DNA from 2 places in the Arhodomonas sp. AD133 genome. Region 2 is predicted to be linked to the other one. Evidence: predicted binding sites of a transcription regulator. Region 2 holds the regulator's gene; the other holds the start of a gene.

Region 1 (11,481 bases), on a different contig from region 2:
AGATCGCCGGAGGGGCGCCCGGTCAACCGCTCCCAGGGCTGGGCGAGCAGCTCCCGCACCTGCGCCCCCGGATCGGTTACCCATTCACCACCGTGGGCGGCGAGCAGCGGGAGCAGCAAGCCGATGGCACGCACCTGGCTGGCATCCACGATCTGCTCGACGGCGCGCAGATCCACGTCGTCACGCCCGAATACGAGGGTGTCCTCGCCACGGGCCTTGATCCGCGGCTTGCCCCGACCGGCAGTGGGGTCCACCGAGCGCGGACGCAACGAACGCGGACGCGGTGCCGCGAGCGCGCTCTCCGCCTCCTCGCGACGTCCGGCCGCATGCTCGGCGGCGATACGGCGCGCCTCGGCGGTCACGTCCCGCGGCAGGTAGTCGTGCATCTGGATGACCGTGTCCGCGTGGGCGAAATAATCCCCCGACCCGCCCATTACCAGCACTGTCGACACCGCCAGGGTATCCCGCAGCTCACGGATGCGGTCGACGAACGGCGTGATCGGCTCGTCGCGCTTGGCCACCAACGCCTGCATGCGCTGATCGCGGATCATGAAATTGGTCGCCGAGGTATCCTCGTCCACCAGCAACGTGCCGGCACCGAGCTCCAGTGCCTCCTGCAGCGCCGCCGCCTGGCTGGTAGAGCCCGAGGCGAGCTCCGTGTCGAACGCCGTCGTGGACTTGCCGTAGGGCAGATGGTTGATGAACGGCGAGAGATCCACGGCGTGCACCGCACGGCCATCTTCGGCGCGGATCTTCACCGCCTCCGCGTCGGTGACGACCCGTTCCCGCCCGTCACCGGGGACATGATCGTAGACGCCGAGCTCCAGGGCGCGCAGCAGCGTGGACTTGCCATGGAAGCCGCCGCCGACGATGAGGGTGATGCCCCGCGGCACCCCGAGACCGCTGACTTCCCCCGCATTGGGGGCCATCAGCGTAGCCCGCAGACTCGGCGCCGACGCGAACGCCACAGCATCCGCGAGCGGGCGGTCGTCCACCCCGGAGCGCCGGGGCAGGACCGCACCGTCGGCGACGAAGGCCACCAGCCCCTGCCCGGCGAGCTGCTCGCGCAGGGCGAACTGGTCCTCGACAACGTCGCAGTGATGCGCCAGCGCCGCGGTATCGCGGTGCTCCGGTCGCAGCGCGGCACGTACGGCCCGTGGCAGGATCCGGCACAAAAGCTCCCGCGCCTGGCGGCCGAGGATGCTACGGCCACGCGCCGGCAGATTGACGGTGAAGCGCAGCTCCACCCCCTGTGGCGTGAACAGGGCTGCGGTGCGGTCAAGCACCGTCTGCGCACCGGCATCGATGGCGATGGCCGGCTCGTCACGCACGGCGCGACGGAAACAGCGCGCGAGAAAATCGCGCGCCGCCCGTGCGCGCACCCCATTGCGGACGTCGTCGGGCAGCGCCGCCTCGTCCCAGGGCATGATCACCCGCAGACGTGACGGCGCCGCATAGGGGTCGCCCTGGACGTGATCGACCCGCAGCTCGAAGTCGTCGAACCGATAACGCCCGGTGATGTCGCGATAGGCCTTGTAACCCTTGCCATCGATCCGGGCGAGCGTGCTCTGCAGCTCCTGCATGCCTCGCTCCGTGGCGCATGAGTTGAATTGGGCGCGCGCCTGCCGGCGCGTGCGTCTCGGAAGGCGGCCAGCGTGCCACAGCGAACGCGGCTGTAAAGATAGCGCTGAACGATGCCCGCGTCGTCGCCAGGCTCCGGCGAGACGGCGCTCGCAGCGCATGGCCGTGATCCGTTACGGGAATACCTGCCTGGCCCCGCCCCCCGCCAGACGTGCCCACGGAGGCTCTCGGCACCGGACTCGGCTGGTCATACCGATGCGCCGATCGGCCGGAGGCTGGCACGAATCGTCCAGCGGTTCCTCGAGCGCCGCCGTGCTGGCGCCCCCTGCGGACGGCCCGTATCCTCCCCGACGGGCACCAACATGCAGGGAGACCATCGTGCTGGAATGGATCGACTGGATGAGCGACCCGGCCGCGTGGGCGGCGCTGGTAACGCTCACTGTGATGGAGATCGTGCTCGGCATCGACAACATCGTGTTCATCTCCATCCTCGCCGACCGCCTACCCGAGCACCAGCGCCCGCGCGCCCGACAGCTCGGGCTGATGGCGGCGCTGGTCACCCGGCTGCTGCTGCTGTTCTCCATCGCCTGGCTGATGGGGCTGACCCGTGCCCTGTTCGAGGTTTTCGGTCACGGGGTCTCGGGCCGCGATCTCGTCCTCGGCGCGGGTGGGCTGTTCCTCATCTACAAGGCGACCACGGAGATTCACGCCAAGCTCGAAGGCGAAGGTGACGGCCATGCCGCAAGCGACGCGGCGGGCGCGAGCTTCGTCAGTGTCATCGTCCAGATCGGGTTGCTGGACGTGGTCTTCTCCCTGGACTCCGTCATCACCGCTGTGGGCATGGCCGACGACATCGAAGTCATGGTGGTGGCGATCATCCTCGCCGTGGGTGTGATGCTGCTGCTCGTGGGGGCGATCAACCGCGTTATCGCGGCTCACCCGACCATCAAGATGCTCGCGTTGTCGTTCCTGATGCTCATCGGCGTCGCACTGGTCGCCGACGGTGCGGGGCTGCACATTCCCAAGGGCTACATCTACTTCGCGATGGCCTTCTCCGCGGCCGTGGAGATGATGAACCTGCGTCTGCGCGCGCGGCGGCGTGAACGACAAATACATACGTAGGCACGACCGGGAGACGACCGGCACCTGGTGTGTCCTGACACGGGCGGATCAAGTTCATCGCCCCGCCGCCGATAGAAGGAAGTGGAACTCCACGATTCCCGGCAGCGAGAACGATGACAATGAGCCAATCGCGATTGACGAGGACGAGAGGCAAGGCGGCGGGTGGACGCGGCGCGTGGCGCCTGGGGCTGACCGCCAAGGTAATGGCCGCACCGGTGGTGATCCTGGTGCTGTTCGTGGTCGTCGGCGCGGTCGCGATCGCGGGCTTCCGCGCCGTCGACCGGCACATGGGGGTGGTCACCGGCGATCTCGCCCCCGACACGGCGACGGCTACGGCGATCCTGAGCGACCTTTACAGCCAGCGCCTCGCGCTCAATGCGTACATCGACACCCGCGCACGGGATAATGCGGAGGCCTTCCTCGCCAACGGCGAGCAATTCCGCGCGGAGCTCGAGCGGGCTCGCTCGCGCATCGATGACGCCCAACGCCTCGAGTTGCTGGACACGCTGGCGACGCAGCACCAGCAATACGAGACCGCGTTCAGCGAGAAGATCCGGCCGGCAACTTCCACGCTCGCGGAAGTGGCCGACCGCCTCAGCAAGGCCGGTGAAGCCGCCTCCGCCCCCCTCGACGATCTCGCGGCCATGGGCACCGGGCAGAACGACTACCTGCTCGCCTACCAGGCACAGCGCACACTGGGCATCGTCAACGAGCTGCGCACCACCGCGCGCCGCTATCTCAGCGACCGCGACGAGGCCCTGCTCGAGGAAAGCCGCAAGCTCGCCATGGACGCCCAGCGCGGTCTCAAGCAGCTCAACGCCTACATCCTCGGCGACCGCCAGGCAGAGCTTCGCGCGGCCGCCGCCGATGCCACCCGCCGCTACCAGCGCATCACCGACGAGCTCGCCGCCCAGCTCAGCACCATCGCGCGAACGAAGACCGACGTCATGGATCCGCTCGGCGGGAAAATGGTCGAGACCGCCCAAGCGCTGCAGGACAGCAGCTTCAGCGCGCTCTCCGAGGTGGCCGGCGAGGCCGGCGCGCGCACCAGCTCGGCGATGACCCTGACCGCGGCACTGGTCGGCGTGGCCACGGTCGGCGGGCTGATCCTCGCCTTCGTCATCACCCGGGGGGTGGTACGCCCGGTCCAGCGTGGCCGCCGCGAGATCACCGCGCTGCTCGACGACATGGAATCCGGGCAGGCAGACCTCTCCCGGCGCCTTACCGCCGGGCAGCACGACGAAGTGGGGGACTTCATTACCGCCGTGAACCGCTTCCTCGAGGCGCTGCAAGGGGTCGTTCGCGGCATCAGTCAGGAAACCGAGAGCCTCGCCGGCGCCTCCGAGGAGCTCACCGCCGTGACCCGCTCCACCGATGAAGGCGTGCGGCGCCAGCGCGAGGAAGTGGACCAGGTCGCCACCGCCATGAACCAGATGGCCACCACGGGGCAGGAGATTGCCCGCAATACCTCGGAGGCGGCCGAGGGCGCGGAGGGTGTCTCCAACGACAGCGGCCAGGGCCGGGAAGTGGTTCAGCGCACGGTTGATGCCATAGACGGCCTGGCACAGGAGGTGGAATCCGCTGCACAGACCGTCATGGATCTGCGCCAGGAGGCCGGCAATATCACCACGGTGCTGGACGTCATTCGTGACGTCGCCGAGCAGACCAACCTGCTCGCGCTCAACGCCGCCATCGAGGCCGCCCGGGCCGGCGAGCAGGGGCGGGGCTTCGCGGTGGTGGCCGACGAGGTCCGCACCCTGGCCCAGCGCACCCAGGAGTCCACCGGCGAGATCCAGAGCATCATCGAGCGGGTGCAGGCCGGCGCGGAGGCGGCCGCCAGCGCCATGGACAGCAGCCGCACCCGCGCCCGGAAAACAGTGGACCAGGCCGCCGAGGCTGGCGATGCTCTCGGGCGCATCAGCGAAGGGGTCAACCGCATCACCGAGATGAACACCCAGATCGCCGGTGCGGCGGAGGAACAGACCGCCACCAGCGAGAGCATCAATCAGAACGTCAGCCAGGTGAACGCCGTGGTCGAGCAGACGGTGGAGAGCATGGAACAGCTCGAGCGCGCCGGCAGCGAACTCGCCGCCATGAGCGAACGGCTGCGCGAACTGGTCGGCCGCTTCCGCGCACAATAGCCGGGTACGCGGGGGCCGCGCCCGATCCCCCGGCCGCTCGCCGGGGCGGCCTCCACTCGACCGCGTGCGCCTGAGCAGGGATACTATGCGCCGCCATGAGCGGCGGCGAACGTACCATCCTTCACGTGGACATGGACGCCTTCTTCGCGTCCGTGGAGCTGCTACGCCGGCCCGAGCTCGCCGGGCAGCCGGTGGTGGTCGGCGGCCGCGGCGACCCCAATCGCCGCGGCGTCGTCTCCACCGCCACCTATGAAGCACGCCAGTACGGCATCCACTCGGCGATGCCACTGCGGCGTGCCGTGGCACTCTGCCCCCACGCGGTGTTCCTGCCGGTGGACCTGCCAGCCTACCGGGACGCCTCGATGGCGGTGTTCGACATCCTGGAAGACGTCTCCCGCGTGCTCGAACCAGTGGGGCTGGACGAGGCCTACCTGGACGTCAGTCACCGCGACGAGCCCCCTCGACAGCTTGCGAGGACGCTCAAGAACACGATCCGCGAGCGCACCCGGCTCACCGCCTCGGTCGGCTTCGCCCCCAACCGCCTGCTGGCCAAGATCGCCTCCGATCTGGAGAAGCCCGACGGCCTCACCGAGCTGACGCTCGACGACGTGCCGGCGCGCGTATGGCCGCTGACGGTGCGCACCCTCCATGGTGTCGGCCCCCGGACCGCCGAACACCTTGCCGAGCTCGGGATCACCACCATCGGCGAGCTGGCCAATGCACCGCTGGAACGCCTTGCGCGGTTGTTTCCGGCCCGCCACGCCGAAGCGCTGCAGGCGCGAGCCCACGGCCACGACGACCGTCCCGTCGGTGCACGACGGCGGCGTAAATCCATCGGCCGGGAGACGACGTTCCAGACCGACTGCCGCTCCAGCGGGCGCCTCGCGTGGCTGGCTGCGGAAATGATCCGGGGCCTGGTACCGAAGCTGCGCGAGCGCGGCCTGCGGGCAAAGACGGTGACGGTGAAGATCCGCTATCGCGACTTCGTCACCCAGACACGCTCGTTCTCGCTGCCCGAGGCCAGCGACGACACCGATATCCTCCAGGCCGCCGCCCGGGAATGCCTCCGCCAGCACAGCCTCCACCGCGCCGTACGCCTGCTGGGCGTCACCTTCTCCCAACTCACCGACCGCCCTGAACATAGCCTGCAGCTATCGTTCGAATAGAAACGTTTCATTTCACAGACAGCGCTGGCTGCATCATCATTCTCCCCATCAATCGTTTTTCGCCTGACAATCGACAACCGGAGGCATCTCATGGATAACCGCGAAGGCCTGCGCGTACCCGAGGTCACGTTCCGCGTGCGCCGCGACAATGCCTGGCAGAGCATCAGCAGCGACGACATCTTCACCGCGAGAACGGTCGTGGTTTTCGCGCTGCCCGGTGCGTATACACCGACCTGTTCCGCCAGTCACCTGCCCCGATACAACGAGCTGGCGCCCGTACTCAAGGCGAACGGCGTGGACGAAATCGTCTGCCTGTCGGTGAACGACACCTTCGTGATGAACGAATGGGGCAAGGATCAGGAGGCGGAGAACGTCACGCTGCTGCCTGACGGCAACGGCGAATTCACCGACGGCATGGGCATGCTCGTGGACAAGTCGGAGCTCGGCTTCGGCAAACGCTCCTGGCGCTACAGCATGCTGGTGCGCGACGGCGTCATCGAGAAGCAGTTCATCGAGCCGGAGAAGCCCGGTGACCCGTTCGAGGTCTCCGACGCGGACACCATGCTCAACTACATCAATGCCGCGGCCAGGCCACCGGAGCCGGTGACGCTGTTCACGCGGCGCGGCTGCCCTCACTGCGCCCGGGCGCAGGACCTCCTCGACCAGGCCGGTATCGCCTACGAGAGCATCGAGCTGGCCCGACCGGTGACGAGCCGTTCGCTGCGTGCGGTCTCCGGCCGCAACACCACGCCGCAGGTGTTCATCGGCGGCCACCACATCGGCGGTGCGGACGAGCTCGAGCGCTACCTGCGCACGCAGCAGCGCTCCGCCGCGTAAGCGTGCCGCGACGCGCGGGTACGGGCACGACTGGACAGGGAGCCCGTGCCCGCGTGGTCCCACGCCGGCGTGTTTCCCGCTCGCGGCATGTTTCCCGCCTGCGTCACCCGGAACGCACTCAACCAAAAAAAAGCCCCCGGCCGGGGAGGCCGGGGGTGTTGCTTGCCGGGGATTGCATCGCAACAGACAGAAGGGTGTATCAGGAACGGAAACCGACGAATCGCCAGGCCGGGGAGCCCTCGAGGCGATTCGCCGTGGCCAGAGGCCGATTTTCAAGCTACGCTTCGCATGCTATCGGTGCAACGCATTTAACTTATAAGTAATATTCACCAGATGAATTTACGCGGCGTGGACCTCAACCTGCTGGCGGTATTCGATGCCATCCTCCAGGAAGGCAGCATCACCCGCGCCGCCGAGCGCCTGGACATGAGCCAGCCGGCCACGAGCAATGCCCTCAACCGGCTGCGGGCGCTGCTGCACGATCCGCTGTTCGTCCGCCAGGCCCGGGGCATGACCCCCACGCCAAGAGCTCGACAGCTCGCCGAACCGATCCGCGAGGCCCTCACCCTCATCCGCCACACCCTCTCTGAGCAGTGGCTGTTCGACTACGCTCATTCCGAGCACCGCTTTCGCGTGGCGATGAGCGACTACGGGGACTCGGTGATCCTGCCGCGGTTGCTCGATCACCTGGCGCGGGTGGCACCGGCAGTGCAGGTGGACGTGGTCGCCAACGACCAGCCCGCCGTGGCCACCGATCTGCGCAGCGGCGACCTGGACCTCGCCATCGGCAACCGCCCGGAGCTGGAGCGGGAGTTCCGCAGCGAGGGGCTGCTGGTGGAACAGTTCATCTGCATGGCCCGCGCCGACCACCCGGGAATCCGCGACCGCCTCACCCTGCGGCGATTCGCGGAGCTCCACCACGTGGACGTCAGCCACACCCGTTACCTCTCCCGGCGCATCGACGAGGCCCTGGCCGCCGAGCAATTGCGCCGCCGGGTGACAGCCACCGTGCCCAGCTTTCTTTCGGTCGCGCCCATCGTCGCCGCCACCGATCTGATCACGACCATCCCGTGGCGGGCCGCCCGGGCGTTCGCCGGCACCGGCGGCCTGCGCCTGATACCGCCGCCGGTACCGCTCGACGACGCGCCGGTACACCAGTATTGGCATGCGAGCACCGACACCGACCCGGCCAGCCAGTGGCTGCGGCGGACCATTCTGACGTTGTGTCAGCGTCTCTAGTGTCCTGTATCAGACAGTCGCGGTATTTCTGCACGTCATGGTGCCGCCGTGGCCAGGCGGCGGTGCGAAGGCGTGGCGGCCCCCACGTCGAGCGACGCCAACACGGCGACAGCGGCGCCATGACGCGCCCGAAGGGAGCGCCCCGGTCGCGCCGCGGCGGTGACGCGCCGCCTCGCCGTAGGCCCCACTACGACTCGTCGCCGCGCCTGGCCCTGGCGAGACCGGGGCACTCGGAATTGCAACGACAATCTGATTCAGGACACTAAGGGAAGGCTCATGGCCGCCACGGACAACACCATCTCCGCGGAACACCCCCACACCCTCGCTTACGCGGGACTCGTGCTCACCGCGCTGTTCTGGGCCGGCAATGCCGTGCTCGCACGCGGCGTCGTGGACGTCATTCCGCCCGTGGCCCTGTCGTTCTGGCGCTGGGCACTGGCGCTGCTGATCGTGCTGCCGGTGGGCATCGGCCCGCTGCGGCGGGACTGGCCAGTGGTACGCCGGAACTGGCGCCGGATGCTGCTGGTCGCCGGGTTGAGCGTGGGCCTGTTCAACACCCTGCTGTACCTCGCAGCGGACTCGACGACCGCGCTCAACCTCACCCTGATCAACGCCACCATGCCGATACTGGTGGCCCTGCTCGCCTGGCCGGTACTCGGCGCCCGACCACGTCCCGCCCAGGCTGGCGGTATCGCCTGCGCGCTCGCTGGCATCGTGACCATCGTCGCCGGCGGCCGGCTTGCGGCACTGCTCGCGCTGTCGTTCCGCCCCGGGGACCTGATCATGGTCGGCGCCGTGAGTGCGTGGGCGCTGTTCTCGGTGCTCCTGCGCCGCCGTCCGCTGCCCATGTCGGCGGCCGGCTTTCTCACCGCGCAGATTCTCTTCGGGCTGCCACTCATTCTGCCGGCCTACCTGCTCGAGCTGGCACTGGTCGGCGGGTTCGACCTGACACCGGCGCTGACCCTGCCTTTCGTGTATGTCGCCGTGTTCCCGGGACTGCTCGCCTACGCCTTCTGGAACCACGGCGTCGCCCGCGTGGGACCATCCAGGGCGGCGATGTTCATATACCTGGTACCGGTGTTCGCCGCCGGCCTCGCTTTCCTGCTTCTGGGCGAGTCGCTGGCGGCCTACCATGCAGTGGGGGGCGCGCTCATCCTTGCCGGACTCTATCTGGCGACTCGGGTACCGACGAACGACTGACCCCTACGGGTGGCTCGTTTCCATGTTTGGGGCTCAAGCCGGGTAGGTCGGCTGCACTTGGCAGCCGACATCTCTGCGACGGGTATGTCGGCCAGCGCTGTGCGCCCGCCGAGCTGCGGCGACTGTTCAGCGACGTTCATGCACAGCGCGCTTGACCGACAACGGCGTATCTACGCCGGCCGGGCCACCGCCGGCACCGGTGGCGGTTTGCGCCGGCGCCCGTGCGCAGTATCCTGCTGTCCCGACAACGCACTCGGCACCCGGCATGTACGAGGCCGCCTACGGACTACACACGCGCCCATTCGCGCTGCCCCCGGACCCGGGGTTTCTCTTTCTCGGCACGAGCCACCGGGAAGCGCTCGCCCACCTGGTCTACGGCGTGCGCGAGCGAACCGGGTTCGTTCAGCTCACCGGCGAAGTGGGCACGGGCAAGACCCTGCTCGCCAGAGCACTGCTGGAGCGCCTGCCCGGTGACGTGGACACGGCGTGGCTCTACCGCCCGACGGACTCGGTGGCAGGGTTCGTCGCCGCGATTCTGCGCGAGCTGGGCGAGACGCCCGCCGACGGCGCCGACAGCAACGCGCTGGTGGATCAGCTCAATCGCCGGCTACTGGCCGCCCATGCCCGCGGACGCACGACGGTGCTGCTCATCGACGAAGCCCAGACACTGGGCTCGGCACTGATCGAGCAGGTACGCCTGCTGACCAACCTGGAGACCCGCCGGGAGAAGCTTCTGCAAATTCTGCTGGTGGGCCAGCCCGAGCTACGCGACTTGCTCGCCCGCCCCGCCCTGCGTCAGGTCGCACAACGCATCACCGCACGCTACCACTTGCGGGCGTTGAGCCGCGACGAGGCCCGGGCCTATGTCCGTCACCGCCTGCGCATGGCCGGCGGCGACGAGAACCTGTTCACCGCGCCGGCCATGCGCACGCTCTATCGCGCGAGCGGCGGTATCCCGCGGCTGGTGAACGTGGTCGCCGACCGCGCGCTGCTGGGCGCCTATGGTGACGGCGCCCGCCGGGTCAGGTGGCGACACGTACGCCGCGCGGCCCGCGAGCTCGATCACCAGCACCGCCGCCCGCGACGCTGGCCGTGGGCAGCAGCCGCCGGCACCGCCGTGATGATCGCCGCCGCGGGCCTGTGGTATCTGCGCCCGGTGGGCGGCGACGCCGCCGCCCAATGGCTGACGTCCCTGGCATCCATACGGGAGAACGCCTCATACGATCGCCCGGCCGAGGCGGTGGCGGCACTTGCCGATCGTCAGGGCGTGGCGACGGCCACCGCGAACGGTGACGCCGTGGACTGCAGCGCGCTCGATGGTTCGGGTTTCGTCTGCCTGCATCTGCGCGGCGACTGGCAGGCACTCACCGGGCTGCGACGCCCCGTGCTGCTCGAGCTCGACACCGGTGGCAGCACCACCATGGTGCTCGCTGACGGCGTCACCGCCGGACAGGCCCGGCTGTACCGCGACACGGCTGCGCACACGGTCTCCCGGGACGTTCTCGCCCCGGTGTGGCAGGGTGACTTCATGGTGCTCTGGCGCCCACCGGCGCTCACCCCCATCCCGGCGACCGTCGGCGATCGGGGTGAGGCGGTGCGGTGGCTGCGCGACCGCCTGGGCGCGGAGGCACCGCCCGACCTGCAGAACCATTTCGACCGTCGCCTCGCCGAACGTCTCGGCACGTTCCAGCAACGCCACGGGTTGCCGGATCACGGGCGCCTGGACCGGGCGACGCTGCTGTACTTGCTGGAAAGTCCCGACCCCGCCATGGAGGCCCGTTGACGTGTCCTACATTCTCGACGCGCTGCGCCGCTCCGACCGGGAACGCCGCGGGCTGGGCAACGCCCCGCCTGCACGCCCGCTACGCTACCGCTCCGGGCACCGGTACCGCCTGGTCGTGCTCGCAGCGGTGGTGCTGATCGCCACCGCCATCGCCGCCGTGTACCTGTCACCATCACTGATGAGGGCGCCGGAGACGGCGCCTCCGACCGTCGACGAGGCCGGCGGCGGCAAGGCCGAAGACCACGAGGAAACGTCGGTTCTGGCACAGCTCGCCGGCGAGGCCGACTCATCCACGCAACCAGGGCGCGAGCCGGATACCGGGGCGAACGGGAATGCACAGCCTGACGCCGGATCGCAGCCGGATGCGCAACCGCCGCCGACATCCGACCCGCAACCCCAAGACCGACACGAG
Region 2 (11,481 bases):
AGGGGGCCGCGCCGGCGCACGGCGGCTCGGTGCATCCCATTCAGTTGCTCGCCCGTGCTTACGGGCTCGTCGACTGAGACGACGAGGAGGAGACACCATGGCCAGGCAGATCACCCGCGCGGACATTATGAGCATGGAGGACTACGGCGCCATTCGCCGCGAGAAGGCGAGCGAGATCGCCGCCCTCAAGCGTCACCGCCGCATGGCGGTGGGCCCCCACGCCACGCTCTACTTCGAGAGCTACGACACCATGTGGCGGCAAATTCACGAGATGCTGTTCATCGAGCGTGGCGGCGAGGCGCAGATCGACGACGAGCTCTCCGCCTATAATCCGCTCATCCCCAACGGGCGCGAACTGGTCGCGACGCTCATGTTCGAGATCAGCGATCCGGAGTACCGTCGGCGCTTCCTGGCAAAGCTCGGCGGTGTGGAGGAGACGGTATCGATACGCGTGGGCGATGACCGTATACAGGCCCAGGCCGAAACGGACGTCGATCGCTCCACTGCCGACGGCAAGGCGTCGACGGTGCATTTCCTGCACTTTCCGTTCACGCAGCTGCAGATCGAGCGCTTCAACGACCCGGACACCGAGGTGGTCGTCGCGATCGACCACCCCCAGTACGCCCACATGGCCCGCATGCCCGATGAAGTGCGTGCCGCGCTCACCGGCGATTTCGAATGAACGGACGTAGGCCGGGCTACGGGCGCGCAGGCGCATCGGAGACCGGCATGGTGATCGGCGCGGCGAAGCCGCACGTTCGTGAAAATTCCAGCGACTAGCGTTTCGAGTGGCTGGCCGGCGCCCGCCGCGCCGTTCCCGCTGGCCACCACTTTTTGCCTGTCATTTTGAACTCGCCACGTACGAACGCCCACGGCACGAAACCTGCTACCCTCCCGCCCACGACGAGCAGATGCGCCGGGTTCCGGGGCCATGATCATCGACGCCGCACAACTCGCCACCTGGCTGGGGCAATTCCTCTGGCCCTTCGTGCGTGTCGGCGCCATGCTCCTCGCCGCCCCGGTGTTCGCCAACACGGCGATACCCACCCGGATTCGCGTGCTCTTCAGCGTGGCGCTCACGGTGGCGGTGATGCCGGCGGTCGAGAGCGTGCCGGCGCTCGATCCGCTGTCGCCGGCAGCCGTGGTTCTTGCCGCGCAGCAGGTGATCATCGGTGTGGCCATGGGGCTGGTGCTGGCCATGGCATTCCAGGCGGTGGTGATCGCCGGTGAGAGCATCTCGCTGACCATGGGGCTGGGTTTCGCGACCATGGTGGATCCGCAGACCGGTGTTCCCGTGCCGGTGCTCTCGCAGTTCCTGCTCGTGGTGATGACGCTGCTCTTCCTGGCGTTCGGCGGCCACCTGGTGCTCATCCAGCTTCTCGCCGAGAGTTTCCGGTTGCTGCCGCTCACCGCCGGCGGTCTGGAAGCCGCCGACTACCGGACCGTGGTGGCGTTCGCGAGCACGATGTTCGCGGGCGCCGTCGTGCTCGCGCTACCGGCGCTGGCGTTTTTGCTGATGGTGAATATGATCATTGGCGTCATGACCCGCGTCGCCCCGCAGATGAACATCTTCTCCGTGGGCTTCCCGATTACCATGCTCACCGGGTACGTGATCCTGCTCACCCTGGTCGTTCCCTCGCTGCCGGAGCGTATGTCCGCCCTCTGGCGCCAAGCGTTCGACGTGATGCGCCAAATACTCGGCGGTTGAGCAAGAAGCAAGTGCAAAGCTGAAAGTATCAAGCGGGAAGCGGGCGCAGCCGTGCCGGGAGGAAGCTGCCGTGCTCTGCTCGCGGACGCTTTTGGCTTTCAACTTTGAACTTGCTGCTAGCTCCGCGCCTGGCACGAAATCTGCTGCGCTCCCAGTGCCTCGTTGACACATCAGGACTTCTTCGATGGCCGAAGAAAACGAGAACGGGCAGGAGAAAACCGAAGAACCGACCCAGAAACGCCTGCGGGAAGCGCGGGACAAGGGGCAGGTTCCGCGGTCGCGGGAGTTGACGACGACTTTGGTCATGATCGCCGCGGCGGTGGGGTTGCTCACGCTCGGGAGTTACATGGCCAAGGGGCTGGGCGAGTTGCTGCGCGGGACGCTGGCGCTGGAGCGTGAGGCAGCCTTCGACCCTGCGGCGCCGGTGAGAATGTTTCAGGAGGCGATCGTACAGGGGCTGCTCGTGGTCATCCCATTCGCAGGATCCATGTGGCTGGTCAACGTGGTCGCGCCGGTGGCGCTCGGTGGCTGGTCGTTCAGCGCCAAGGCTCTCGCCCCCAAGCCGGAAAAGCTCAATCCGCTCAAGGGACTGAAACGGCTCTTCGGGGTGAGTGGGCTGATGGAGCTCGCCAAGGCGCTCGCCAAGATCGTGGTGGTCGGTGTCGTGGGCGCGCTCATGGTGAGGCTGCAGCTGGACGACTTCGTGGCGCTCACCGGGCTGCCGCTGCAGTCGGGTGCGGCGCGCGCGGCGGACCTCTTTTTCGGGACCTTCCTGGTGCTCGCCGTCTCGCTGATCGTCATCGCCGCAGTGGATATTCCCTACCAGCTCTGGGACCACACGAAGAAGCTGCGCATGACCCGCCAGGAGGTGAAGGACGAGCTCAAGGACACCGAAGGCAAGCCGGAGGTGAAAGGCCGCATCCGTCAGCTTCAGCAGGAGCTCGCCCAGGGCCGGATGATGGAGGCGGTACCGGAGGCGGACGTGGTGATCACCAACCCGACGCATTTCGCCGTGGCGCTGCGCTATGAGCAAAAGGGCATGCGCGCGCCGAAGCTTGTGGCCAAGGGCACTGACCTGGTGGCCCGGCGTATCCGCGAGGTGGCCAGCGAGCACCGGGTGACCGTGTTCGAATCGCCGCCGTTGGCACGGGCCTTGTACCACAGCACCGAGCTCGATCGGGAGATACCGGCCGGGTTGTATCTGGCGGTCGCTCAGGTGCTTGCCTACGTTTTCCGGCGCCGTAACGGCGCGGCGGCGGGTCAGGCCCCGCAGCCGGAGGTGCCGGAGGAGTTCATGGACCTGGCGCGAAAGGGGTTCGCCGATGAGGCTGAGGAGTAAGGAATCGGCATGGCAGCGGTAATCGCAAAAGGCTGGCGGCACATCGGGGTTCGAGGGCTGGGAACGCCGGCGCTGCTCATCGCGCTGCTGGCGATGATGGTGGTGCCGTTGCCGCCATTCGTCCTGGACATGCTGTTTACCTTCAACATCGTGTTGAGCCTGGTGATCCTGCTGGTCACGGTCTACAGCCTGCGGCCGTTGGAATTCGCCGCCTTCCCGACGGTGCTGCTGGTGGCGACACTGCTGCGGTTGGCGCTGAACGTGGCTTCGACCCGGGTGGTGCTCATCAACGGGCACAATGGTCCCGGGGCGGCAGGCAGCGTCATCGAGTCATTCGGCGAGTTCGTCATCGGCGGCGACTACGCCATCGGCCTGGTGGTCTTCGCGATTCTGGTGATCATCAACTTCGTGGTGGTGACCAAAGGCGCCGGGCGTGTTTCGGAGGTGAGCGCGCGTTTCACCCTGGACGCATTGCCGGGCAAGCAGATGGCCATCGACGCCGACCTCAACGCCGGTATCATCGACCAGCGCGAGGCCAAGCAGCGGCGTGAGGATGTCGCCCAGGAGGCGGATTTCTACGGTTCCATGGATGGTGCCAGCAAGTTCGTCCGCGGTGACGCCATCGCGGGCATTCTGATCCTGTTCATCAACATCGTCGGTGGACTGTCCGTGGGGGTGCTGCAGCACGGCATGCCCTTCGGCGAGGCGATGCACACCTACACGCTGCTGACCATCGGCGACGGTCTGGTGGCGCAGATTCCGTCGCTGGTGCTCTCCACGGCGACGGCCATTCTCGTGACCCGCGTATCCTCCTCCCAGGACATGGCCGGGGCGGTGCTGACACAGCTTCTGAGCAATCACCGCGTGCTCTACATCAGCGGCGGTATCGTGACCTTCCTCGGGCTGATTCCCGGCATGCCCAACTTCACGTTCCTGCTGCTCGGCGGGATCTGTCTGGGTGTGGCCTGGTGGCGGTATCGCGAGGGCGAACGCGCCGCCGGCCCCGAGGAGCCCGTCGCCGAGGAGGCGGCCGAGCCGAGCCCGGAGCAGCGCGAGCTCACCTGGGAGGACGTGCCGCCGGTGGACACCATCGGCCTGGAGGTGGGCTACGGGCTCATTCCGCTGGTCGACCGCAATCAGGGCGGGCAGCTTCTCACCCGCATCAAGGGCGTGCGCAAGAAGGTCTCCCAGGATCTCGGCTTTCTCGTGCAGTCGGTGCACATTCGCGACAACCTGGATCTCGGTCCCAACGCGTACCGGATCAGCGTGCTCGGGGTGCCCATCGCGGAGGCGGAGATGCAGCCCGGCCGCGAGCTCGCAATCAACCCCGGCGGCGTCTCCGGCACGCTCGAAGGAACCCCGACCCGGGATCCGGCGTTCGGCCTGGAGGCGGTGTGGATCGACGGCAATCAGCGCGACTATGCCCAGAGCCTGGGCTACACGGTGGTGGACACGAGCACCGTGATCGCCACCCACCTGAGCCAGATCATCCACGACAACGCGCACCAGTTGCTCGGCCACGACGAGGCGCAGAAGCTCCTCGACATGCTCGCCCAGCAACAGCCCAAGCTGGTGGAAGAGCTCGTCCCCAACACCCTGTCGCTCTCGGTGGTGGCGAAGGTGCTGCAGAACCTGCTCGCCGAACGTGTGCCGGTGCGGGACATGCGCACCATCGTCGAGACGCTGGCCGAGCATGGGCCGCGGATGCAGGACCCCACACAGCTCACCCAGATCGTGCGCGAAGCGCTGGGACGGATGATCGTGCAGAGCATCGGCGGCATGAGTGCGGAGCTGCCGGTGATCACCCTGGAGCCTCAACTGGAACAGTTGTTGCTAGATACCATCCAGGGGGCGTCCGAGGGCGCCGCGGGTTTCGAGCCCGGCCTTGCCGAGCGGCTGCAGCGCTCACTCACGGAGAGCGCGCAGCGTCAGGAGCTCGCCGGCCAGCCCGCGGTGCTGCTGACCTCGCCGCAATTGCGCGGTTGGCTGTACCGGCTAACCCGTCACGGCACACCGGGGCTGCATGTGCTCTCGTATAACGAGATCCCGGATGACCGCCAGGTGCGGATCGTGGCCACGGTGGGGCAGCAGCAGGTCGCTCAGTAACAACGGTGCCTCGCGCACTATTGGCTACCAGGGATGCGGAGTGACGGCATGAAGATAAAGCGGGTGTTCGCCGAAGACATGCGCCAGGCCATGCGCCAGGTCCGGGACGTGCACGGGCCGGATGCCGTGATCCTCTCCAGTCGCCGTGTCGAGGGCGGGGTGGAGGTGATCTCGGCGGTGGACTACGACGAGAAGGCCGTTCGCGAGGCCGTGGCGGAGGCCGAGCGGGGCGTGTCCCCGACGCCTGCCAGTTTCAGCGACACGCTCGCACGGGCCGAGCGTGAATCCACGGCGCCGGCCGCGCGTACAGACCGCCCGCGCCTGTCCGTCACCGTCGGTGACGACGACGAGCCGCCACCGGCCGACGGGAATCCGACGGCCGACGACGTTTCCCCGGCGCCGCTCGATCTCGAGTACGAACGCGCCGATGCCCCCGCGTCGACACCGGACCCGGCTGCCGGGGAGCAGGCACCGCGGCGTGCCAGTGCCGATCGCATCCAGTGGACGCCGGAGCCGGCCATGCAGGCAATGCGGGAGGAGCTCAGCAACCTGCGCACGCTCTTCGAGAATCAGCTCACGCTCATGGAGTGGCAGCAGATGGGCCGCGCCAAGCCCGTGCGCGCGGCGCTGCTGCGCCGGCTGCACGCGATGGGGCTGGCGGCGGACGTCTGCCGCGGTCTCGCCGACGCAGTGGGGGCCGAGGAGGACCTGGAGCAGGCGTGGGGACAGGCCATGAAGCTGGTGCGCCGTCACCTGCCCACCGCCGACGACGAGATCGTCGACCAGGGCGGCGTGGTGGCCGTGGTAGGGCCCACCGGCGTGGGCAAGACCACCACCGTCGCCAAGCTCGCCGCGCGTGCGGCGTTGCGCCATGGCCGTCACCAGGTGGCGCTGGTGACCACTGACAACTTCCGGGTGGGTGGCCAGGAGCAGCTGCGCAGCTTCGCGCGCATTCTCGGTGTGCCGGTGCATGCCGCGGCCGACGGCGAGGAGCTCACCGCGCTGCTCGCCGACCTCGCCGACCGGCGTCTGGTGCTCGTGGACACCGCCGGCATGAGCCAGCGCGATATGCGGCTTGCCGAGCAGTTCCGCACTCTCGCCGCCGGCGAGCGGCAGGTGCGGCCCTATCTGGTGCTCTCGGCGAACACGCAGCTTTCGGCGTTGATCGAGACGTTACGCGCTTTTCGCGCTGTTGCGCCGGTGGGTTGTATCCTGAGTAAGACGGACGAGGCCACGAGCCTGGGCGGCGCGATCACTGCCGTGATGCGCAGCCGCCTGCCGGTGGCCTACGTGGCTCACGGCCAGCGTGTGCCCGAGGATCTGCGCCCGGCCCGTGCCGAGGCGCTGCTGGAAGAGGCCGAGGCGCTGGCCGAGCGTTACAAGGCGGCCACCGAAGACGACGAATCCCTCGCCGTGGCGTTCGCGGGTACTGCGGCGCGGCGGGGTTGAGGGGCATGGATCAAGCGGCGGGACTGAGACGCATGTCGGAGCCGAAACCGGTCAAAGTGATTGCCGTGACCAGCGGCAAGGGCGGGGTTGGCAAGACCAACCTCTCGGTAAACCTCGCCACTGCGCTGGCGCGTGCGGGCCGTGGCGTGATGCTCTTCGACGCGGACCTGGGGCTTGCCAACGTCGATGTGCTGCTCGGGTTGTCGCCGCGGCGCAACCTCTCGCACGTGCTTGACGGCGAGGTCAGCCTCGAGGAGGTCCTGCTCGACGGTCCCGAGGGGGTGCACATCGTGCCCGCGTCGTCGGGTACCCAGCGCATGGCGGAGCTCTCCCCGGCGGAGCACGCGGGACTCATCCGCAGCTTCAGCGACCTGTCCGTGGACCTGGATTACCTGCTGGTGGATACGGCGGCGGGTATCTCCGATTCGGTGATGAGCTTCGCGCGTGCCGCCCGCGAGGTGCTCGTGGTGGTCTGCGACGAGCCCTCGTCCATTACCGATGCCTACGCGCTCATCAAGGTACTCAACCGCGACCACGGCGTGACGCGCTTTCACATGGTGGCCAACCGCGTGCCCGGGCCGCGTGAGGGCCAGGACCTCTATGGCAAGCTCGCGCGGGTCACCGACCGCTTTCTCGACGTCACCGTGGAGTACGCCGGCGCTATCCCGGAGGACGAGCGCCTGCGCGCAGCCGTGCAGCGCCAGCGACCGGTGGTGTCGCTGTATCCGGGTAGCCCGTCGGGCCGGGCGTTCCAGGCACTCGCCGATCGCGTGGAGCAGTGGCCGCTGCCGAGCCGTGCCGACGGCCAGCTCGAGTTCTTCGTCGAGCGGGTGATCCGCTATGGCAGCCGGGTAGGGGAGTTCGCGGGATGAACGGACCCTCGATGTACGAAGCCGTGCAGGGACAATGCGGTGACGATCTGCTGGTGCGCCACGCGCCGCTCGTGCGTCGAATCGCGCATCACCTCGCCAACCGCCTGCCGCCGAGCGTGCAGCTCGAGGATTTGATCCAGGCCGGCATGGTAGGGTTGCTCGAGGCCGCCCGCCAGTTCGATGCCGGGCAGGGGGCGAGCTTTCAGACCTATGCGGGCATTCGCATTCGCGGCGCCATGCTCGACGAGATACGTCGCCTCGACTGGACGCCGAGATCGGTGCACCGGCGCTCGCGCGAGGCGGGCGAGGTGATCCAGGCGCTGGAGCACGAGCTCGGACGCGAGCCGAGGGATGCGGAGGTGGCTCAGCGGCTCGGGGTGTCGCTGGACGAGTACCACGCTACGCTCACCGACGCTGCCAGCGCCCGGCTGTTCAGCATCGACCAGGAGGATCCGACGACCGGCGAGGCCCACGAGCCCCAGGGCGACGGCCCGTCGCCGCAGGATGTGCTCGCCGACCGGGGCTTCCGCGCGGATCTCGCTGCAGCCGTCGCCAAGCTGCCCGAGCGCGAGCAGCTCGTGATGCAACTCTATTACGATGAGGAGCTCAATCTGCGCGAGATCGGCGAGGTGCTCAGTGTCAGCGAATCCCGCATCAGCCAGATTCACGGCAAGATCATGCTAAAGCTTCGTGCGCACCTTGCCGATTGGATAGAGAGGTGAGAGTGCATCTCCGGCGGCCCTCCGCACCCGAGAGGCGCCGGCCGCCGGCACGGTTACCGCGAATTCGCTCAGGGGGAATAGCGTGGCATTGAACAAGAACATGAAGATCCTCGTCGTGGACGATTTCTCCACGATGCGTCGGATCATCCGGAATCTGCTCCGTGATCTCGGCTTCGAGAACATCTCCGAAGCCGACGACGGCAACACCGCGTTGCCGATGCTACAGCGCGGCGGGTTCGATTTTCTCATCACGGACTGGAACATGCCGGGCATGAGCGGCATGGACCTGCTAAAGGGTGTGCGCGCCGATCCGGATCTGGCCGACCTGCCGGTGCTCATGGTCACTGCCGAGGCCAAGCGGGAGCAGATCATCGCTGCCGCCCAGGCGGGTGTGAACGGTTACATCGTCAAGCCCTTCACTGCCGTGACGCTCAAGGAGAAGATCGAGAAGATCTTCGAGCGCATCAATGCGGGGGGCTAGCGCCATGACGACCGACGACCGCAGCCAGCAATACCTGGCGCTCGCCCGCGATCTCATCGAGCGCATCGAGGGCGGTGACGAACAGGGGATCCAGGAGACCATCGATGAGCTGACCCGATTGCGCGAAACGGAGCTCTTCCGCGAGATCGGCGTGCTCACCCGCGAGCTCCACGAGGCACTCAAGTCTTTCCGCGTGGACAGCCGTCTGTCGGACATCGCTTCCAGCGAGATTCCCGACGCCAGGCAACGGCTGAACCATGTCATCGACGTGACCGAGAGCTCCGCGCATCGAACCCTCGAGGCGATCGAGACGAGCCTTCCCCTGGTGGACGAGCTGCGCGCGCAGGGCAACTCGCTCCACGAGCAGTGGCAACGCTTCCGCCGTCGTGAGCTTTCCGCCGACGAGTTCCGCAAGCTCAGTCAGGAGGTGGAAGGCTTTCTCGCACTCGCCGGCAGCCACGGCGAGGCGCTCAACCATTCCCTCTCCGATGCGCTCATGGCGCAGGACTACCAGGACATCACCGGCCAGATCATTCGCCGGGTGATGACGCTCGTCCAGGAGGTCGAGGACGGGCTGGTCGGACTCGTGCGGCTCGCCGGTCCGAGGATGACTGAAGAAAAGAGCAAACCTGCCGATAAACCCACCGAGAAGAGTCAGCCGGAGGTCCACGGCCCGGCGGTACCGGGACAGGACCAGGATGTGGTGTCGGGGCAGGATGAGGTGGACGACCTGCTCTCCAGTCTCGGCTTCTGAAGGGGGCGCGCATGGCCATCGATCCGCAGGACGATATCGTCCAGGACTTCCTCGTCGAGTCGCGGGAGATCCTCGAATCCCTCGGCGAGCAACTGGTCGCTCTGGAGCGCAGCTCCCAGGATCGCGATCTGCTCAACTCGGTATTCCGGGGATTTCATACCATCAAGGGCGGTGCCGGCTTCCTGGGGCTGGACGAGCTCGTGGACGTCTGCCACCAGACGGAGGACATCTTCAACCTCCTGCGTCAGGGCGAGAAGCAGATGTACCCCGAGCTCATGGATGATGTGCTCAAGGCGCTGGACGTGGTCAACGATATGTTCGACCGCCTGGATGCGGCACAGGATCTGGAGGCGGCGCCGGAGGCTCTGCTGCAGTCGTTGCGGCGGCACAACCAGCCCGACGCCGACATGCCCGCCGCGCCCGAGGGGGATGCAGCGACGCCGACGGCCTCGGCGGATAACACATCCGCAGGCGGGGGTGGGGATGCCGCGTCCGGCGACATCAGCGACCGGGAGTTCGAGGCGCTGCTCGATGCCCTCGACGGTGGTGAGGAAACCTCCGACGGCGCCTCCGGGCAGAAGGCCGGGGACGTGTCGGCGGACGGTGAATCGTCCGGGAGCGACAGCGACGAGATCAGCGACGACGAGTTCGAGCGGCTGCTCGACGAGCTCCACGGTGACGGCCAGCACGGCGGTGTGCCCCAGCAGCCGGCGGATGCCACTCCCGCCGCGAGCGGCGATGGTGACGAGCACATTACCGAAGACGAGTTCGAGCAGCTCCTGGACGACCTTCACGGCAGCGGTAAGGCACCGAAGGCTGGTAGCGAGGCGCCGGCCGCCAGTGCTGCCGGACAGCAGGAGCCCGCCGGGGCGGCGTCACCGCAGCGCTCGGAGCCCGCGAAATCGTCCCCGGCTCCGGAATCCGGTACACGCGAGACCGCTTCCGGCGGCAGTGGGGGTAGCGCCAGCGGGGGAGGCGGCGGCAGCGCGCCCGCGGAGCCCGGCGGCGGTCAGCCGGCGGCACAGCCGCAACGCGGCGAGACCAGCGTGCGCGTGGACACCGCCAAGCTCGACGACATCATGAACCTGGTCGGCGAGCTCGTACTGGTGCGTAACCGCCTCTCGACTCTGCGCGGCGAGCTCGGCGACGAGCGTCTCGCGCACGCGGTGGGTAACCTCGAGCACGTGACCTCGGATCTGCAGAGCGCGGTGATGAAGACCCGCATGCAGCCCATTCGCAAGGTCTTCGGCCGTTTCCCGCGAGTGATCCGCGACCTCGCGCGCAGTTTGCAGAAGGAGGTCCAGCTCGAAACCAGCGGCGAGGAGACCGATCTCGACAAGAATCTGGTGGAGGCGCTGGCCGACCCACTGGTCCACCTTATCCGCAACTCCGTCGATCACGGCCTGGAGTCGCCGGACGAACGCGTCAATGCCGGCAAGCCACGCACCGGCACCGTGCGCCTGTCCGCCGAGCAGGAGGGGGATCACATCCTGCTCGTGATCGCCGACGACGGCCGCGGCATGGATGCGGAGAAGCTTCGTCAGCGCGCCGTGGACAAGGGTGTGCTCGACGCGGAATCGGCGCGCCGGCTGGACGAGAGCGAGTGCTACAACCTCATCTTCGCGCCCGGGTTCTCCACCAAGGACCAGATTTCGGACGTCTCCGGGCGCGGTGTGGGCATGGACGTGGTGAAGAACCGCATCTCCCAGCTCAACGGCACCGTCGATATCGACTCGCGCCTGGGCGAGGGGACGACCATCCGCATCAAGGTGCCGCTCACCCTCGCCATTCTGCCGACGCTCATGGTGCGTATCAGCGGGCGCAAGTTCGCCCTGCCCATGTCGGTGGTGCGCGAGATTTTCGAGCTCGACCGGCGGCGCACCAACGTCGTCGACGGTCGGTTGACCGTCATGGTGCGTCAGCGCGCGATGCCGCTGTTCTTCCTCGAGCGCTGGCTCGACCGCCTGGGCGCCGAGGCCGTGGTGCCCGCCAAGGCGCTGGAGCCGGGCGAGCAGGAGGAGGACTCCCAGGTGGTGACCGTCGCCATCGG

Evidence for each region. Region 2 encodes FliA, which starts transcription of late flagellar genes. Its sites were predicted from a motif close to GCTAAAGTTNNNNNNNNNNCNGCCGATA; they were not measured.
Region 1: ACPEES_RS12540 (methyl-accepting chemotaxis protein) is a predicted target of FliA. The motif match lies at 2,750-2,777, and genes of this name have one in related genera.

Annotation. Positions count from the first base shown of each region.
Region 1 is NZ_JBNAZM010000020.1:27,229-38,709, reverse strand. Features, by position in the region: gene ACPEES_RS12550 (ABC-ATPase domain-containing protein) at 1-1,583, opposite strand, end outside; gene ACPEES_RS12545 (TerC family protein) at 1,960-2,703, shown strand; gene ACPEES_RS12540 (methyl-accepting chemotaxis protein) at 2,838-4,844, shown strand; gene dinB (DNA polymerase IV) at 4,940-6,010, shown strand; gene ACPEES_RS12530 (glutathione peroxidase) at 6,101-6,847, shown strand; gene ACPEES_RS12525 (LysR family transcriptional regulator) at 7,181-8,086, shown strand; gene ACPEES_RS12520 (DMT family transporter) at 8,363-9,286, shown strand; gene ACPEES_RS12515 (AAA family ATPase) at 9,552-11,069, shown strand; gene ACPEES_RS12510 (general secretion pathway protein GspB) at 11,071-11,481, shown strand, end outside.
Region 2 is NZ_JBNAZM010000027.1:49,633-61,113, forward strand. Features, by position in the region: gene ACPEES_RS14740 (heterodisulfide reductase-related iron-sulfur binding cluster) at 1-77, shown strand, start outside; gene ACPEES_RS14745 (DUF3501 family protein) at 98-682, shown strand; gene fliR (flagellar biosynthetic protein FliR) at 932-1,708, shown strand; gene flhB (flagellar biosynthesis protein FlhB) at 1,893-3,047, shown strand; gene flhA (flagellar biosynthesis protein FlhA) at 3,057-5,153, shown strand; gene flhF (flagellar biosynthesis protein FlhF) at 5,202-6,602, shown strand; gene ACPEES_RS14770 (MinD/ParA family protein) at 6,635-7,474, shown strand; gene ACPEES_RS14775 (RNA polymerase sigma factor FliA) at 7,471-8,196, shown strand; gene cheY (chemotaxis response regulator CheY) at 8,297-8,677, shown strand; gene ACPEES_RS14785 (protein phosphatase CheZ) at 8,682-9,431, shown strand; gene ACPEES_RS14790 (chemotaxis protein CheW) at 9,443-11,481, shown strand, end outside.